Regions from separate parts of the Nonomuraea sp. JJY05 genome, predicted to be linked through region 1. Evidence: riboswitches for the same ligand, from Rfam matches in the RefSeq annotation. Region 1 holds a riboswitch; each other region holds the start of a gene.
The links. A riboswitch is a leader RNA that binds a small molecule or an ion and turns the genes downstream of it on or off. The one in region 1 is predicted to bind thiamine pyrophosphate.
Positions count from the first base shown of each region.

Region 1 (6,233 bases):
GCCCGGCTGGCCGGACGGCCCGGGTGGTCGCTGGGCGTGCTTCGGCAGCGGCTGGCGGACGAGGCCGGCCGCCTCGACGAGTTACGCGCCGGCGACCTGGAGGTACGCGGCTCGTTCGAGCTCAGCTACCGGCGGCTGCCCGACGACGCCGCCCTGGCCTTCCGCGCGATCGGCCTGCTCGGCGAGCAGTCCGTGCCGGGCTGGGTGGCCGACGCCGTGCTCGACCGGCCCCGGTCCGACGCCGTCGTGGACACCCTGGTGGACGCCAACCTCCTGCGGCTGGCCGGCACCGACCACGTCGGCCAGCCCCGCTACCGGCTCCACGACCTGATCCGCTGCGCCGCCAGGGAGAAGGCGGGCGGCGACACCGAGCGGCACGCGCTGGCCCGGGTGCTCGGCGGCTGGCTGACCGCCGCCGAGCACGCCTCCTTGCGACTGCCCACCACTCTCTTCGGGCTCACGTCCGACCTGGCGCCCCGCTGGAGCCTGGAGCGGGAGACCCTCGGCCGGCTGACCGCCCAGCCGCTGTCGTGGTTCGACGCCGAGCGGGAGTCCCTGGTGGAGGCCGTACGGCTGGCCGCCGGCGCGGGCCTGGCCCAGTCCGCGTGGGGGCTGGCCGCCACCCTGGTCCCGTACTTCGACCTGCACTGCCGCCTGGACGAGTGGCAGCTGACGCACCGCCTCGCGCTGGACAGCGCCCGCGCGGCCGGCGACCGCCACGGGGAGGCCGCCATGCTGCGCGGCCTGGCCCAGGTCTGCCTCTACCAGGACCGCTACGCCGAGGCCGAGGACATGTTCCGGCGAGCCCGCGCCATCTTCCACGAGCTGGGCGACACGCGGAGCGAGGCCATCTCGATCTGCGGGCTGGCGGCGGTCAACCAGTTCTCCAGCCGCCATCTCAAGGCGCTCGGGTCCTTCCGGCAGGCGCTGGCCATGTTCCTGGCCATCGGCGACCGCAGCGGCGAGGCGTACGCGCGGCAGGCGATCGGGCGCGTCTATCTGTCGCTGCGGGATCTGCGGCAGGCGTCCAGGTGGCTGGGGGACGCGCTGCGGCTGGCCGAGGAGCTCGACGACGCCCACCGCGAGGGCTGCGTGTCGATGCAGCTCGGCCGCATGTACGACCTGTTCGCCGAGTCGGACCGGGCCATGCGCTACCAGGGGCACGCGCTGGACATCTTCGAGGCGCTGGGCGACCGCCACTGCGGCGCGTACGCGATGCGGAACCTGGGCGGGCTCCAGGTGGCCAGGGGCGAGCGTTCGGACGGCTCCGACCAGTTGGAGCGCTCCCTGGTGATCTTCCAGCAACTGGGGGACCGCAGCGGGGAGGCGGACACCTACCAGACGCTCGGCGAGCTGTACCGCTCGGCCGGGCGTGCCGCGCTGGCCACCCATTACCTGCACCAGGCTCGCGAGCTGCGCCGGGAGCTCAGCGCGTCGTTCGCGTGAGGGCCGGCTGGAGCCACCGGCCGGTGGGCCAGGCCTCCAGGCGCCAGGCGCTGTCCCAGAACATCCACTCGTACTCGGTGGCCCGGCAGAACGCCTCGTCCATCGCCCGGCGGGTCTCGGGGTCGGCGGTCTCGGCCAGCCGGTCGGTGATGGCCTTGGCCTGCTCGACCGAGGCGGCGAAGGCGGGGTCGGAGTAGGTGCCGATCCAGGTCCGGTACGGGTGGTCGGCCGCGCCCGCCGTACGTTCGAGCAGCGCCGCGCCGACGTCCTGGTAGACCCAGAAGCACGGCAGCACGGCGGCGGCGAGCACGGGCAAGGGCGCGGCCAGGGCGGTGGCCTGGAGGTAGGAGGAGTAGGCCAGGCAGGTCGGCGAGGTGGCGACGGCCGCCGTCTCGCCGGCCGTCAGCCCGAACTGCTCCAGGTAGCCGGTGTGCAGGGCCCGCTCGACGACCAGCGCCGTGTGCGCGCTCTGCGCGAAGAACGCGGCGTCGGCCGGGGCGGTGGCGCGGGCCGAGGCGGTCGCGAGGACCTTGGCGTAGGCCACCAGGTAGCGCCCGTCCTGGACGAGGTAGAACGCGAAGCGCTCGCGGTCGAGGGTGCCGTCGCCGAGCGCGGTGTTGAACGGGTGGTCGTGGATCGCCTCGAGCAGCGTGGCCGTGCGCGCCCAGATCTTCTCACAGAAGGTCACCGATGACGTCCCTTCGCTAGTGCGAACTAGATCAGGTTCGACGGGTGTGATCTCAGCCCGGCAGCCCGGGCACCCCGCGTCGCCGCCAACGCTAGCAGAAGGCACGGCCCGGTCGTGAGGAAGGCTCGGGAGCTAGCAGCCGAGTAGGCCCAGGGGGCCCACCTGGATTCGAACCAGGAGAAGGAAGCCCTCGAATGGCCTCACGACCGGAAGCCGAACGTATCAGGCGGGGATCAGTTCGTGCAGCGTCCCGGCCGTGTAGACGCGCGACTCCGCCGGGAGGCCGGCCGGCGCCTCCAGCCCGATATAGGTGGTGTGCCCGGCCGCCGAGCTCTTCGCGCGCAGCAGGTCGGCCAGGTAGCGAACGCGCAGGTGGTCGCGTTCGACGATGGAGCGCACCAGCAGGGAGGCGCTGACCCGGTTGCCCTCCACCTGGTTGAAGCCGGGGTGCCCCTTCAGGTAGAGGTGCAGCCACTTCACCAGCCAGCCGCCGTCGGCGCCGCGCAGGAAGACGAGCGGCAGGGCGATCCGGCCGGAGCCGCGCAGGTCCGACTTCATGCGCACGGTACGCGGCTCGAACGGGCTGCCTTCCTGCTCGGCGTCCCTGGTCATGTAGCCGAAGAACGCCTCGGCGGCCTCGTCGAAGCCTTCCCCGGCGTAGACGTTCACCTGCGGGATGATGATCGGCTGGGTCGCGGCGGCGAGCCGGATGTCGATGAACTCGGACGCGCCGTCGGGCGCCTCGGTGAGGTCGCCGGAGTACTGGGCGAAGCCGTTGGTGTAGTTCGTCCAGGAGATGTGCGTCGGGTTGTCATAGGTGGCGTCGAGCATGAGCGCGGACAGGTCGTAGTCGGTGCGCTGCCGGGCCTCGTGCCAGTGGACGAAGAACCTGAGCAGCTCGCCGTCCACCGCCGACACCGAGCCCCGGGGCAGCATCCCGAGGCCGGGCACGACGGCCTTGCCGGACAGCGGCAGGGCGACGTCCAGCACGTCGGGATCGACGATCAGCTCGCCGGGGTCGGGGAGGCGACGGGCGATCTCCTGGTCCAGGATGCCCAGCGCCCGCGCCAGGGCCTCCTCCTCCAGCGGCGAGCGGGAGTCGGGGGCCGCCCACGCCCTGCCGTGCCGGTTGACGAAGACGCGGCCCGCGACGGGGGTGAGCCGGTTCTGCAGGTGCTCGCGCAGCGACAGCAGGACGCGGCCGGAGGCGCCCGAGACGGCGCCTTCCACGGCCTCCAGCACGACCGTCGTGGACAGGCCGGTCCGCAGCAGGTGGTCGAGGCGGCGCAGCAGCGCGCCGGGCGCCCTCTCCAGCAGCTTCACGGCCTCGGCGGCACGGCCCGACGACAGGGCGGCCTCGACCCGGCCGTCCAGGCTCGGGGCCCGGCGGGCGCCCCTGGCCGTTTCGAAGACGTCCTGGGCGCGCGGGAACTGCGGGTACTCGTGGGGGTGCAGCCGTTCGCCGAGCCGCTTCCACTGCTCCCGGTGGCGCGGAACGTCGCCGAGCTTGGCCGGGGAGGCGACCGCGTCCAGGGCGCCCAGCAGGGTGCGGCGCTCGGCCCGGCGGAACGAGCGGAACCTGGTGGGCTCGGCCAGCGTGACATCGCCGCCGGAGCTGCCGCAGGCGAGCCGGAGCACGTCGGTCACGGTGTCGACCAGCAGCGGCCGGCCCCCGGCCAGCCGGACCTCGTTGACGATCGCGCGGTTCTCGCGCACGGGGATGCGCTCGGGCTCCTCGGCGCAGGACCCGGCCAGCAGGCGCAGCGCCTCCAGGTCCTCGGCGGCCAGGGGCACCTCGGAGCCCGCCAGCGAGAAGTAGAGCTCCCGGGCCTCCGACTCCAGGCTCCCGCCCAGTTCCAGCACGGTCACCCGGTCCCCGGCCAGCGGGACCAGCTCGGCGTGCGCGGCCAGCAGGTCGGCGTAGGTGTGCTGGTAACGTCCGTAGCCGGGCAGGGAGAGCAGGTTGAGCGTCGAGGTCCGGACGCCGGCGGAGACCGGGTCGAGCAGGGTCTCGCGCAGGAGCCCGGCCCAGAACTCCAGGGTGTCGGGCACGTTCTTCGGGAAGTCGAGGAAGTAGGCGTTGTGCCGGACGTGGTCACCCACGAGAGTGCGGACGGCGGCCAGAATGCGGACGCCGAGGTCAACCACGGTCTCGCCGCGCAGCCCGGACAGCCGCTCCAGCAGCGTGGCCGAGCACGTGAAGCCGACGCTGAGCAGTGCCGCGTCGAGCTGGCGGGCGGCGGTGTCCCCCCAGCCGGGCGTGGAGCCGGCGGGCGCATCGCCGATGGGAACGCGCAGCCGCCGGGCGATGACGAGGCTTTCCAGAGTGTCCACGAACGGCACCATATAGTCGGGACACGCCCGATCGCGGGGGTTTTCCGCCCGCCCCGGCCGGTCAGAGGCGAGGGGCCGCTTCGCGCACACCACCCGGGCGCAGCACGCCCGCCAGCGCCAGCGCGACCAGGACCCCGGCACCGCCCGCCACCGCGATCGCGGGCCCGGGCGCGATCGCCTCGCCGAGCGCCCCGACCAGCGCCGCCCCGGCCGCCTGCCCCGTCATCAGCCCGGACGACTGCAGCCCGAACGCCTGCCCGCGCACCTCCTCGGGCACCGACTCCACGAACCGGCGCTGCAACCCCAGCTGGTACGACAGCCCCGCGGTCGCCACGGCGGCCAGCACCGCGGCCCACGCGATCCCCGGCCCGAGCGCGAACCCCACCCAGGGCACGCCGAGCAGCACCGCCAGCGGAAACGACAGCCGCTCCCGCAGCCCCGGCGCGGCGAACCTGCCCACCGCGAACTCCCCCGCCGCCATCCCGCCGGCCGCCGCCGCGAGCACCACCCCGGCCTGCCCCTGCCCGCCCAGGTAGGGCACGACCATGGCCTCGGCCCCGGCCAGGCACACGCACGGCAGCCACCCCGCCAGCAGCAGCCCGCGCACCCTCCCGTCGGCCAGCAGCAGCCGGTTGACCCGCAGCGTCTCGCGCACGGCGCCCGCACGCGCCGCGCCCCGGGCGGCCCGGTGCGGCAGCCCGGCCCGCAGCACCACGGCGGCCACCGCGGCCAGGCCCGCGGTCGTGGCCAGCGCCCCCGAGGGCCCGGCGACGGCCAGGAACGCGCCCCCGGCCGCCAGCCCGGCGATCTGCGCGCTCGCGGAGGCCACGTTCAGGACCGACCGCCCCAGCACGAACGCGTCGCCGGGCAGCACGTCGGGCAGCATCGCCGCCCGCGCGGCGAAGAAGACCGGCGTGAACAGCCCCGTGACCAGCACCAGCGCGAGCATCGCCCAGACCGGCAGCCCCCCGTACGCCAGCAGCAGGCACGTCACCGCCCTGACCACCTCGCCGGTCACCATCAGCGCCCGCGGCGGCAGCCGGTCGGCCAGCGAGAGCAGGAACAGCCCGCCCACGATGAACGGCAGCCAGCCGGCCATGTACGCGGCGGCCGACAGGCCGGCCGAGCCGGTCCGCGCGTAGACCAGCACGGACAGGGCCAGCATCTTGATCGAGTCCCCGCCGACCAGCAGCGCGAAGCCGCCGAACAGGACCCGGAACTCCTTGACGGCGAACACCTCGCCGAACGTCGTCCCCTTCACGTCCACGATGGTGCGGACCGGACCGGCGGACTGGCGACTGTTTCGGATATAACCGAAAGGTGCCGGTAAGAATCGAGGTCACCCCGCAGGATCTGGTGGCCACCAGGTTCGCGATCTCGCCGCTGATCGAGACCATGCACGCGCAGTGGGTACTGGCCGGCCGGTTGGAGGCGGGCGTGCACGGCCGGTGGGCCGCGCGGTGGCGGGGCACGTACCGGGAGCTCGAACGCGCCCACCCCGTGCTGGAGGCCTCGGCCGCGATCAGCGGCAACCGGCGCGGCACGAACGTCTCCTTCATCGCCCCGCCGCCGACGGCGGTGAACGTGCCGTTCGAGGCGGAGCTGGCCGCCATGCGCGGGACCCCGCTGGAGCAGGCGCACGCGGAGATCGCCGGGGCGCTCGCCGGGCGGCCGGCGGCGGACTCGGTCAAGGAGCTGCTGGCGGACCCGCGGGTGGTGGAGCGGCTCGCCGACGCGTACCAGGCGCTCTGGACGGAGATCGTCG
Region 1 covers NZ_JBIEIS010000074.1:1,686-7,918, forward strand. Annotated here, with positions in the region: gene ACFKCF_RS57955 (BTAD domain-containing putative transcriptional regulator) at 1-1,446, shown strand, start outside; gene tenA (thiaminase II) at 1,427-2,134, opposite strand; TPP riboswitch at 2,126-2,221, opposite strand; gene ACFKCF_RS57965 (hypothetical protein) at 2,357-4,468, opposite strand; gene ACFKCF_RS57970 (MFS transporter) at 4,530-5,729, opposite strand; gene ACFKCF_RS57975 (DUF5937 family protein) at 5,789-6,233, shown strand, end outside.

Region 2 (6,233 bases), on a different contig from region 1:
CCAGCGCGGCGTCGCTGGCCGTGCCGATGCCCGCGTCGAGCACCACCGGCACGGACACGGCCTCGACGATCAGCTCGATGCTGTGCGGGTTGCGGATGCCGAGGCCCGAGCCGATCGGCCCGCCCAGCGGCATGACGGCCGCGCAGCCCGCCTGCTCCAGCCGCCGCGCCAGCGCGGGGTCGTCCCCGATGTACGGCAGCACCACGAACCCGTCGGCGACCAGCCGCTCGGCCGCGTCGAACGTCTCGATCGGGTCGGGCAGCAGCGTGCGCTCGTCGGCGATGACCTCGACCTTGATCCAGTTCGTGCCGAGGGCCTCCCTCGCCAGCCGCGCCGTCAGCACGGCCTCGCCCGCCGTGAAGCAGCCCGCCGTGTTGGGGAGCACCTTGATGTCCCGCTTGCGCAGCACGTCAAGGACCGAACCGGGGGCGCTGGGGTCGACCCGCCGGATCGCCACCGTGGTCAGCTCGGTGCCGGAGGCGGCCAGCGCCTGGTCGAGCACGTCGAGCGAGGGCGCGCCGCCGGTGCCCATGATGAGCCGGGAGGAGAAGCTCTCCCCGGCGATGATCAGATCATCCACCTTGCACCGCCGTCAGAACCTCCACCCGGTCACGGTCGCTGAGCGCCGTCGTCTCCCACGAGCTCCGCGTGACCACCTCGTCGTTGACGGCCACGGCCACTCCGGTGGTGGCCGTGGTCAATGTGCGTACGGCCTGCGCCACGGTCATGCCGTCGGCCACCTCGTGCGAGGCTCCGTTGATCGTCACAATCATGAAATTTCCCGAAATCTCCCAGGTGAGCACATTGCCGCGAGCTCGCCCTCCTCGCCCAGCAGGATGTCCGCCGTGAGCGGCGACAGGAGCACGCCGCCCCGGTGATGACCGGTGGCCAGCGCCAGCCCCGGGGTGCCGCTCGGCCCGATGAGCGGCAGGTTGTCCGGCGTGCCCGGCCGCAGCCCGGCCACCACGTCGGAGACCTCCAGCTCGGTGACGCCCGGCACCAGCTCCCTGGCGTCGCGCAGCAGCTCGTAGAGCCCGCCCGCGGTCACCCTGGTGTCGAAGCCCATCTCCTCCTGCGTGGCCCCGACCACCAGCTCGCCGTCGCCCCGGGGGACGAGGTAGACCGGAGTGCCGTGCACGGTGCCGCGGACGCACCGGGTGAGCAGCGGCTGCGGGGAACGCAACCGCATGATCTGCCCCTTGACCGGCCGCACCGGCACCTCGGCCAGCCCGGCGCTCCACGCCCCGGCCGCCAGGACCACCCGCTCCGCCCGCAGCTCGGCCCGCCGGTCATCGTCGCCGGACGGCTCCAGGCGAACCCCCGTGACCCGGCCGCCGTCGCGCAGCAGCTCGCCGGCGCGCGCCCGTACGAGCTGGACTCCGCGCCGCTCGAGCGCGGCGAGCAGCGCCGCCGTCACGCGGCGCGGGTCCACCCAGGAATCGCCGGCGGCCAGCAGCCCGCCCCGCACCGAGGGGGCCAGCATGGGCTCCAGGCGGCGGCACTCGCGGCCGGTCAGCCGCCGGACGGGCAGCTCCAGCTTCTCCAGGTAGGCGGCCAGCTCGTCCAGCGCGGCCAGGTCGTCCGCCCCGAACGCCACGTCGAGGGTCCCCTCGGAGCGCAGGTCCAGGGCCTCGGGGCCTGCCAGACCCGCGTCGGCGGCCAGCTCGGCGGCGAAGTCGGGCCAGCGGCGCAGCGACGCCACGCCGAGCCGCAGCAGCGGCACCTCCGTGTAGGTGACCTCGCTGACCGGCGCCAGCATCCCCGCCGCCGCGTGCGAGGCCCCCGAGGCGGGGGCCGGGTCGACCAGGGTGACGGGCCGCCCCTCGCGAGCCAGCCGCCAGGCCACGGAGAGCCCGACGACCCCGCCGCCCACGATCACGTCCATCCGCGCTCCCTTCGCCGGCATGATCCGGATCAGGTGTCTTGCGGTCGAAGGCCCGAAGGCAGCCTTCCTCTCAGCCCGGTCACGGCCGGACTCCCGCGCGTCTTACGCCCCCAGCCTACGGCCTCGCTGCGACGCCCGGACACCGGCCCACGTTAGGGTCATGAACGTGAACAGAGTCGTGGTGGTGGGAGCGGGCCTGGCCGGAGTGCGCACCGTGGAGGCGCTGCGCGCACGGGGGTTCGGCGGAAGGATCACGCTGGTCGGGGAGGAGCGGCATCGCCCCTACGACCGTCCACCGCTGTCCAAGGCCGTGCTGTTCGGTGACGCCGACACCAGCTACGTCGACACCGACCTCGCGGCGATCGACGTGGAGTTCCGGCCAGGGGTGAGCGCCAAGGCGCTGCGCGAGGGCGTCGTGGAGACCACGGAGGGCGAGATCGGCTACGACGGGCTGGTCATCGCCACCGGCGCCGAGCCGATCAGGCTGCCCGGCGACGGCCCGCAGCACGTGCTGCGCACGCTCGACGACGCCCACGAGCTCAGGGCCGTGCTCGTCCCCGGCGCCCGCGTCGCGATCATCGGCGCCGGCTGGATCGGCGCGGAGGTGGCCACCGCCGCCCGCCGCGCCGGGTGCGCGGTGACCGTGATCGAGGCCGGCCCGGCGCCGCTCGCCACGGCCGTCGGCGCCGAGATCGGGGCCCGCACCGAGCGCTGGTACGACGGCATCGACCTGCGGCTCGACACCATGGTCGACTCCGTGGACGAGGGCGGCGTGCGATTGGTGGGCGGCGAGTTCGTGGACGCCCATGTGGTGGTCACGGGCATCGGCGTGCGCCCGGCCGTCGAATGGCTCACCGGCGCCGACATCGACCTCCACAACGGCGTCGTCGTGGACGAGCACCTGCGCGCCTCCCTCCCCGGCACGGTCGCCGTCGGCGACTGCGCCGCCTGGTGGTCGCGCCGCTGGCAGACCAGGCTCAGGGTCGAGCACTGGGACACCGCGCTCAACGCCCCCGAGGTGGCCGCCGCGAGCCTGCTGGGCGAGGACATCGCGTACGATCCCGTTCCGTACTTCTGGTCGGAACAGTTCGGGCACATGGTGCAATATGCCGGTCATCATTCGGCCGGAGAGCGCTTGATCTATCGGGGCGAGCCGGAGGGCAAGTGGTCGGCCGTCTGGCTCACGGCCGACGACGTCCTCGCCGCGGTGCTCGCCGTGGACCGGCCGCGGGACCTCGTACAGGGGCGCCGCATCATCGACGCGGGACACCGTCTCGACGCGGAACGCCTGGTAGATCCAGAAGTCCCTCTACGGGATTGTGTTGTTTGAGCAAGCACGGCATGTGGTAGTTGTGGTTTCGTGACGCTTTCTGTTGCACAGATCGACCGGGAGACCGACCAGCTCGTCGACGAGTGGCTCACGCTCCCCGAAGTGGCCTCGCGCCTAGACCTTCCGATCGGCCGGGCCAAGCAACTCCTCAAGGACCACAAGCTGCTCGGTGTACGCCGGGGGAGCGGCGGGCCGCAGGTGCCTGCGGTGTTCCTCGATGGAAAGGATGTGATGAAGGGCCTGCCCGGCACGCTGACCGTGTTGCTGGACGCCGGCTACGACGATGTCGAGTCGCTGCGCTGGCTCTTCACCCCTGACGAGTCCCTGCCCGGATCGCCGATCGAGGCGATCAAGGCCGGCCGTCATACCGAGGTCAAGCGGCGTGCCCAAGCCCTCGGTTTCTGAAGCCCGCCTCTATCTCTGCACCGACGGCCGCCGCGACCGCGGCGACCTGGCAGAGTTCCTCGACTCGGTGCTGGCCGGCGGCGTGGACATCATCCAGCTGCGGGAGAAGGGCCTGGAGGCCCGCGAAGAACTCGCGCTCCTCGAAGTCTTCCGCGACGCCTGCGACCGGCACGGCAAACTGCTGGCCGTCAACGACCGGGCGGACATCGCCTACGCCGCCCGGCCCGACGTGCTCCACCTGGGGCAGGACGACCTTCCTGTGACGGTCGCGCGAGAGATACTCGGCGACGACATCGTCATCGGACGGTCCACCCACTCCGTGGCCGAGGCTTCCGCCGCGGCAGCGGAGCCGGGCGTCGACTACTTCTGCTGCGGCCCCATCTGGCCCACGCCCACCAAGCCCGGCCGCCCGGCCCCCGGCCCGCCGCTGCTCCGGCACGCGGCCGCGCTGGAGACCACGCGGCCGTGGTTCGGGATCGGCGGCATCGACCTCGCGAATCTGGACGAGGTGATGTCGTACGGCGTGCGCCGCGTGGTGGTCGTACGCGCGATCACGGACGCGGAGGATCCGGGCGCGGCGGCGGCGGAGTTCGCCAAGCGCCTGTCCTCCGTCTGACCGCGGCGGCAGCCCGACCACACGGGCCTTGGGATTCATGAGGCGCCCGCCACGAGACGGGGTTTGTGACCCCTGAGGCCCTGGACCGGCGAGCCGCCCGTCACCACGCGGGACCTGGGGAATCCATGAGGTCCCGGACCGGCGAGGCGCCCGCCACCAGGCGGGTGCCTCCAAGTCAGAGGCGCCCGTGCCGTTCGGTCAGGTCTTGCGGGAGGTGGCGGCGATGGCCAGCTCCGTCAGAGCCGCGCGCGCCTCCACCGTGATCGGCGCCCCGTCGAGCGCGGACAGCGCCTCGCCCAGATAGTCGCCGATCAGGTCCTCGCACTCCTGCAGCGCGCCCGTGTCGTCGATGATCTGCCGCAGCGTCTCCACCCCGCCCTCGTCCAGCCCGGGATCCCCGAGCAGCCGCCGGACGGTCTGCGCCGCACCCGGGGAGGCCGCCGCCAGCGTGCGGGCCACGAGCATCGTCCGCTTGCCCTCCCGCAGGTCGTCGCCGGCGGGCTTGCCCGTCTGCGCCGGGTCGCCGAAGACCCCCAGGATGTCGTCACGCAGCTGGAACGCGATCCCGACCCGCGTGCCGTAGCCCGTGCACAGCTCGTCCATCCAGGGAGCGAGCTTGCCGCCGGCGAGCACCAGCCCGAGCCGGAGCGGCTGCTCCACCGAGTACTTGCCGCTCTTGAACAGCGCCACCCGCAGCGCCGACTCGAACGTGTTCTCGCCGTGCGCCTGCTCCAGCAGGTCGAGGTACTGGCCGCACATCAGCTCCGTACGCATGTGGTCGTGCACGGGCTGGGCCGCCGCCAGGGACTCGGGCGGCAGGCCGCTGGTGCGCCACATCTCGCCCGACCAGATCAGCAGCAGGTTGCCCAGCAGGATCGCCGCGCCCTCGCCGAACTGCTCCCCGGACCCGTGCCAAGCCGACTTCTCGTGCAACGCCTGGAACCGGCGGTGCGCGGACGGCATGCCTCTGCGCAGGTCGCTCTTGTCCATCACGTCGTCGTGCACCAGCGCACTGGCCTGCAGCAGCTCCAGCGAGGCCGCCGCGGTGAAGATCTCGGGCACGTCCGTGCCGCCCGCGCCGCGCCAGCCCCAGTAGCAGAACGCCGGACGCAGCCGCTTGCCGCCGGACAGCAACTCGTCGGCGGCCGTGCGCAGCGGCTCGAGCTCGGGGTCACCGGGGATGGGCAGCTGTCGTTCGACGAACTCTCCGAGGGCACGCTCCACCTGTGTGCGCAGGGTGTCCATGCCAACGGCGTCAGTGGTCATGCCTTGAGACTAGTGGCCGCGTGCGGGCGATCGGATGTGCAGGTGTCCCAATAGGGGCATCTGGGGTGGCGTGGGCGATGATGCGCGACCCGGGCCGGTGACATCGGTGTGGCGGCCGGGGTGACGCGGTCGTGACCTTGGGCGGGCGAGGTCCCTGTAACCTTGGGACATGGCGCTTGGTCGACCCTCCATCCTGCCCGATCGTGTTCCCACCGTCCGCGACATGCTCGCCGCCGGTGGCCGGTCGTTCTCCTTCGAGTTCTTCCCGCCGAAGACCGACGAGGGAGAGCGGCAGCTCTGGAAGGCGATCAGAGAGCTGGAGTCGCTGCGGCCGACGTTCGTGTCGGTGACCTACGGCGCGGGCGGCTCCACGCGCGACCGCACGGTCGACATCGTCGAGCGGATCGCCCACGACACGACGCTCACGCCCGTGGCGCACTTCACGGCGGTCAACCACTCGATCCGCGAGCTGCGCCACCTGGTGGGGCGCTTCGCCGACGCCGGGGTGCGCAACATCCTGGCCGTCCGCGGCGACCCCCCCGGCGACCCGGCGGCCGACTGGGTGCGGCACCCCGAAGGCGTCCTCTACGCCGAGGAGCTGGTGCGGCTGATCAGGCAGTCGGGCGACTTCTGCGTCGGCGTCGCCGCCTTCCCCTACAAGCACCCGCGCTCGCCGTCCATCGAGAGCGACACCGAGTTCTTCGTGCGCAAGTGCGAGGCGGGCGCCGACT
Region 2 covers NZ_JBIEIS010000009.1:129,731-135,963, forward strand. Annotated here, with positions in the region: gene ACFKCF_RS15720 (thiazole synthase) at 1-580, opposite strand, end outside; gene thiS (sulfur carrier protein ThiS) at 573-773, opposite strand; gene thiO (glycine oxidase ThiO) at 770-1,885, opposite strand; TPP riboswitch at 1,875-1,992, opposite strand; gene ACFKCF_RS15735 (NAD(P)/FAD-dependent oxidoreductase) at 2,046-3,215, shown strand; gene ACFKCF_RS15740 (Rv2175c family DNA-binding protein) at 3,246-3,620, shown strand; gene thiE (thiamine phosphate synthase) at 3,598-4,236, shown strand; gene ACFKCF_RS15750 (polyprenyl synthetase family protein) at 4,435-5,502, opposite strand; gene metF (methylenetetrahydrofolate reductase [NAD(P)H]) at 5,672-6,233, shown strand, end outside.
Region 2: another riboswitch for thiamine pyrophosphate. It lies ahead of thiO (glycine oxidase ThiO); the one in region 1 lies ahead of tenA (thiaminase II).

Region 3 (6,233 bases), on a different contig from region 1:
CACCGGGTGGTGCGTGAGGACGGCGCGCTCGGCGACTACGCGGGCGGCGCGCTCGCCAAGCAGCACCTGCTCAACGTCGAAAAGCGCGCGTCGACCAGCCGATCAGCAGGGTGATCAGCGCGGCGGCGATGGCCGCGCCGAGCGCTCCGTTCATCCACGGCTGCCGGGTGAAGCCGATGGCGTCGCGGATCCCCTGCCAGAAGTCGTCCCATGGCTTGACCGTGGGCGTGGAGGTCGTCAGCCAGTACGCCACGAAGCCGAGGGCCCACGGCACCAGCCTCGACCAGCGCGAGGGCGCGTTCTCCGCGGTGTTCCAGCTCCGCGAGCCGCCGAGCACGAAGTAGTCCACGGCCAGCACCGCGAACATCGGCACGAACACCGCCCCGATCACCCCCAGGAACGCCCCGTACGAGTTGACGTCCACGACCAGGGCGATCGTCACGCTCAGCACGCCGATGGCGACGGAGAACAGGCGCCGGTCGACCCGCGGCATCAGGTTCTGCAGCGAGACCGTGGTGGAGTAGACGTTGGCGAACGACTGGTCGGTCTCGCGCAGCACCAGGATCGCGAAGAACAGCGCGCCCAGCGGCACCGCCACGAACGGGCCGAACACCGACGTCCCGTCGGCCGCCACCCTGTCCGCCCCCGCCATGGCCACCGCGAACACGCCCAGGCCCAGGCAGGCCACCTGCGCCAGCGTGTAGCCCCCGACCACGCCGGTGAACGCGGCCCTGCTCGACCTGGAGTGCCGGGCGAAGTCGGCCGCCATCGGCACCCACGACACCGACAGCGCGATCACGTAGTCCACCGCCGGGGCGAACGCCGTCCAGGACCCCCCGGTGTGCGCGGGCGCCCTGGTCAGGAAGAACCAGGCGAACCACACCATCGACACGATCACGCCGATGGTGACGTACCGCCGCAGCAACCTGACCGACCCGAGCGGCCAGATCGTGAGCGCGGTGGTCAGCACCCCCGCCGCGATCACCCACACCTGGTACGGCACGGCGCCGAAGATCGCGCTGGCCGCCTTGGCGATCACCCACAGCTCGAACGCGGCCCAGCCGAGCATCTGGACGATGTTCAGCACCGTGGGAACGTACGAGATCCGCGCCCCGAACAGGCCCCGCAGCAGCACCATCGCGGGCTGTCCCGTCTGGGTGCCCGGGACGGCCGACAGGCCCACCATGGCGGTGCCGATCAGGCTGCCGACCACGGTGGCCAGGAGCGCGGCGGTCAGGCTGAGCGGAGCGTTGCCCAGGGGATTGAGCAGGAGCAACGCTCCGGAGAAGCCCAGGAGGCTGACTCCGAGGTTCGCCCAGAGCGCACCCTGGTCGAGCACGCCCAGGGTCTTCGGCGGCCTGCCTTCGAGGGTCAGCGGAACTTCGTCGACGACATGCGTCATCGCACACTCCCTACGCCGGCATTACCCGGACAGGTTCGTGCGGTCGGCGACGGCCTCAGTCGCCCTCTCAGCCTGGTTGCCCCAAGCTCCCGCGTTGACAGGTATGGCAAAGCTGGGATCAACCCAGCTTGCGACCCCATGATGCCCTACTCCCACGCCAAATTGCCAGACCGGCCGGCGCGACCACGGAGGACGAGAGGCGTTCGCGGGCGTCCACGACATCAGGCTTCTCGCCGTCCACAGCCTGTGTCTTACGGGAATCTCCTCACCCGACGCCCTGACCTGCAGCTTCTTCCCGAGCCGCATTCCAGCACGTGAGATGTCGCCGCGCTGTATCCACAGCTTGTCCACACGTCATCCACAGCACGGGCAGGTCCCCGGCGCAAGTTCACACAGGCTGTCCACAGGTCTGCCCACAGGGCGATGTGCGTTCCCGAACGCAGTAGCGGAAGCATCCCCCAACCGGTCGCGCGCCCGGCCGCTACGCCACGAACGGCTGCTGCCCGGTCTCGCTGACCATCGGGCGGCGCGCGAACTCCCACGACTGCATGCCGCCGCCCACGTTGACGGCGTCGCGCCCGAGCTGGTTGAGCCAGGCCGCGACCTGCAGGGACCGGCCGCCCACCCGGCAGACGACGTAGACCGTGCGGTCGCCGGGCACCTCGTCGACCCGCCCCTGGATCTGCGTCATGGGGATGTGCACGGCCTCCGGGGCGTGCCCTGCGACCCATTCGTCCTGCTCGCGGACGTCGAGCAGGTAAGCGTCTGCGGGAACGGCACTGGCCTCTATCTCAGGAACGGTCATGACTCCATCATCTCGCGCCTGGCGTCGTAGGCCGCACGCGCCGCGGCGATCTCCTCCTGGTGCGCCTCCGTCCAGGTGACCAGGGACTTGATGGTCTCGTGCAGAGTACGGCCGAGCGGCGTGAGCGCGTAGTCCACCCTGGGCGGCACGACGGGGTGGACCGTGCGGCTGACCAGGCCGTCGCGCTCCAGCTGGCGCAGGGTCACGCTGAGCATGCGCTGGCTGACACCGTCGATCTCACGGCGGAGCTGGGTGAAGCGCAGGCTCTGGCAGTCGAGCAGGGCGATCACGAGCAGCGACCACTTGTCGGCGATGCGGTCGAGGATCTGGCGCACTTCGCAGTCCTCGCGCGTGTCCCACTGGCGCACGTCGTAGTCGTCGAGCGGTTCCACGGTGTCTTCTTCCATCGGGCTCATTTGAGAAGGCGGGACAGCCGGCGGTCGGCGAGGGGCTTGCCGCCGGTCTGGCAGGTGGGGCAGTACTGCAGCGAGGAGTCCGCGAAGGACACCTCGCGGATGGTGTCGCCGCAGACGTCGCACGGCTGCCCGGCCCGGTTGTGGACCCGCAGTCCCGACTTCTTCTCCGCCTTGAGGTCCTTGGCCGCCAGCCCGTGCGCCCGCTCCACTGCCTCCTGCAGGGTGGTGACGATGGCCTCGTGCAGGTCGGCGATCTGCGCGTCCGTCAGCGTGGCCGCGATCTTGAACGGGGACATCTTCGCCGCGTGCAGCACCTCGTCCGAGTACGCGTTCCCGATGCCGGCGACGATCTTCTGGTCGCGCAGCAGCCCCTTGATCTGGATGCGGTTGCCGCCCACGATGCGCTTGAGCGCCTCGACGGTGAAGGACTCGTCGAGGGGGTCGGGGCCGAGGGCGGCGATGCCGGGGACCTCGTCCGGATTTTTGGTGACATAGACGGCCAGGCGCTTCTGCGTCCCCGCCTCCGTCAGCTCGAAGCCGGGCGCCAGCCCCTCCTCGTCGGGCGCCAGCCGGACCCGTACCGCGAGCGGGCTCTTGCCCGGACGTACGGGCTTGGCTCCCGACAGGTCGTCGCGCCAGCGCAGCCACCCCGCCCGGGCCAGGTGGATGACCAGGTGGAGGCCGTCGCAGTCGAGGTCGAGGAACTTGCCGTGGCGCGCCACGGCGGTGATGGTCAGCCCGCCGAGCGCGGTCACCGGCGGATCGAACGTCTTGAGCGCCTGGATGGCCACCACGTCGACCCCCAGGACCGTGCGGCCCACGGCCCGCTCGCGCAGGAAATGGGTGAGCGACTCCACTTCGGGAAGTTCCGGCATGTCCCCAGGGTACGTGCGCGTCCGGCCGTCCACAGCCTGTGGACGGCTACGGCACGCTCCAGAAGGCCAGCTCGTGCGCCATCCCCTCGGCGAACAGCTCCTCGGCCCGCGCCGGGTCCGGTCCGACCTCGTCGATCATCTGTCCGATCCGGGCGGTGAGCGCCGCGAACGCCGGATCCGCGTACGTGTCCACCCACGCCCGATATCTCGGCTCAGCGGGCGGATTCTCCGCCAATATCTGCCCGAGACTCGAATATCCCCACATACACGGATAAAGCGCCGCCAACCCCTCCCCATACGACGCCGCCGACTCCAGCAGGAACGCCGTGTAAGCCGCGCACGCCGGCCCTTTCACCGCCCCCTCCAGATCGGCGCCGAACTCGGCCGACAGCGACCTGTGCAGGCTCAACTCGTCGTGGTACGTGGTGTGCGCCAGGTCCACCAGGTCACCCAGATGCCCGTCGGGCGCCTGCCAAGCCAGCCGCGCGAACACCCGTACGTAGTCGAGCAGGAACAGGTAGTCCTGCTCCAGCCACGACCTGAACACCGGCTCGGGCAGGTCGCCACGCGCGATGCCGGCCACGGTCGGATGGTCGAGCTGCGCCCGCAGCAGCGGGCGGCCGACGGCGTGCAACTTCTCCGAGACAGTCATGGCTGGGAGGTTAGTGTCGAAGCATGACTGTGACGATCGCCGAGGAGCTCCTCCTGCTCGCCTACAACGACGAGAAGGGCACGCAGCTCGTCGCCGGAACCCAGCTGGACCCGGCCCTCGCCGGCGCGCTCCTCGCCGAACTGGCCGTCAACGACCGGCTGGAGCTGTCGGACAAGAAGGTGACGGTCAAGGACGCGTCCCCGCTCGGCGACGCCGAGCTGGACGCCACGCTGGCCCGCATCGCAGAGGAGGGCAAGGAGCGCAAGCCGGCCTGGTGGGTCCAGCGGCTGCAGTCGGCCAAGCTGCGCAAGCGCCTGCTCACGAGGCTGGCGGAGTCGGGCGTGCTGACCGAGCAGCGCGGCAAGGTGCTCGGCATCTTCCCCACGACGCGCTGGCCGGAGGCCGACCCTGACGTGGAGGCCGAGGTCAGGGACCGGGTGATCAGCGCGCTGGCGGGCGCCGACCCCGACGCCCGCACGGCCGTCCTGATCGCCATCGCGCACGCGGCCAAGCTCGACCGCAAGGCCTTCCCCGAGGCGAGCAAGCAGCGCGTCAAGGAGATCGCGGAGGGCGCCTGGACGGCCGACGCGGTCGCCCAGACCATCGCCGCCATCAACTCGGCCATGATCGCGGCGGTCACCGCGGCGACCGTCGCCGCGACGACCTCCACGACCGGGTGAGCCGCTCCTAGTTGCCGGTGTCGATGACGTCCTTCGGCACCGGCTTGTCCTCCTTCAGGGCGTTGAAGAGGGCCAGCGCCTTGGGCCGGTCCGACTTGATCGCCTCGCCGCCGTCCGAGAGCCGTTCGGTGCCGCCGAACGGCACCACCGTCGTCACGGGGCTGTCGCCCATCGCCAGCCCCAGCGACAGCAGGTCGAAGGCGCCCGTGCCGCCGTCGACGGAGACCGCGTCGGTGGCGCTCATCGCCAGCGGGATCGACGTGAACGGGTTGATCAGCACTCCGGGGCTGGCCGCCTTCTTCACGACCGCGCCCAGGAACTGCCGCTGCCGCTTGGTCCGCTCGAAGTCGGGCAGCGCGCCGCCCTTTCTGGTCCGTACGTAACCCAGGGCCTGGGCGCCGTTGAGCACCTGCGTGCCCTTCTTCAGCTTGAGCCCGGCCTTCGGGTCGTCCACGGCGGCCCGTACGTTGATCTCGACGCCTCCGATGGCGTCCACGATGCCGACGAACCCGGCGAACCCGATCTCCATGTAGTGGTCGATGTGCACGCCCGTGACCGACTCCACGGTGCGGGCCAGCAGCTGCGGCCCGCCGTTGTAGGCGGCGTTGAGCTTGTCGCGCTTCTTGCCCGGGATGTCGACGGCCAGGTCGCGGGGAAGGCTGACCAGCGTCGGCTTGTCGCTGCCCTCGGGGATGTGCAGCAGCATCATCGAGTCCGTACGGTTCCCGCCGGTCGCCCTGCCCGTGGCGAGCTTCTTGCGCTCGGCGGCCGACAGGCCCTTGCGGCTGTCGGAGCCGACGAGCAGCCAGTTGGTGCCGGGAGTGTCGGCGGGACGGCCCTGATAGTCCTCGAGCACGCCGTCGATGCCGGCGATCCGGGAGTTGATCCAGAAGAACATGCCCACGGCCGCCACCAGCAGCACGACCAGGAGCCCGGCGACGATCTTCAGAATCGTCCTGCCGGACACCCGCCTGCGGGGCTTGTCCGGGTCGGAGGGCCCGCGCCTCGACCGCAGCGGCTCCGCCGGGCTGCTGCCGGAGCGAGCCCGGCCGTACACGCGCGAACGGCCCTGGGGCGGCTCGCCGGGGGCGGACCCGGGAGAGGCGGCGCCTGACCCCTGCTCGGGGTACTGCGGGGCCACAGGCAGCTTGTGCGTGGGCGCACCCGGCCCCCCGGCGGGCGCGGACGGGACCTGGTGAGCGGGCGCACCCCCGGCGCGCAGGCCGTCACCTGGCCTCGGCGGCAGCGGGCGGCCGTCGCCCGGCGAGCGCATGGCCCGCGTCCGGTTGTCCTCAGACACTTCGCCTTCTTCCCTTCGATTTGTCATAAACGCTACGTCGAACCCCCCACCAGTGAAGACACTCGGCCAAGGTTTTCCCATGGAAAAGTACGCGGAACCAGGG
Region 3 covers NZ_JBIEIS010000010.1:121,880-128,112, reverse strand. Annotated here, with positions in the region: gene ACFKCF_RS17460 (methylated-DNA--[protein]-cysteine S-methyltransferase) at 1-114, shown strand, start outside; gene ACFKCF_RS17455 (purine-cytosine permease family protein) at 71-1,402, opposite strand; TPP riboswitch at 1,393-1,505, opposite strand; gene ACFKCF_RS17450 (rhodanese-like domain-containing protein) at 1,884-2,207, opposite strand; gene ACFKCF_RS17445 (winged helix-turn-helix transcriptional regulator) at 2,204-2,614, opposite strand; gene ACFKCF_RS17440 (Fpg/Nei family DNA glycosylase) at 2,620-3,498, opposite strand; gene ACFKCF_RS17435 (TenA family protein) at 3,545-4,150, opposite strand; gene ACFKCF_RS17430 (GPP34 family phosphoprotein) at 4,174-4,830, shown strand; gene ACFKCF_RS17425 (LCP family protein) at 4,838-6,130, opposite strand.
Region 3: another riboswitch for thiamine pyrophosphate. It lies ahead of ACFKCF_RS17455 (purine-cytosine permease family protein); the one in region 1 lies ahead of tenA (thiaminase II).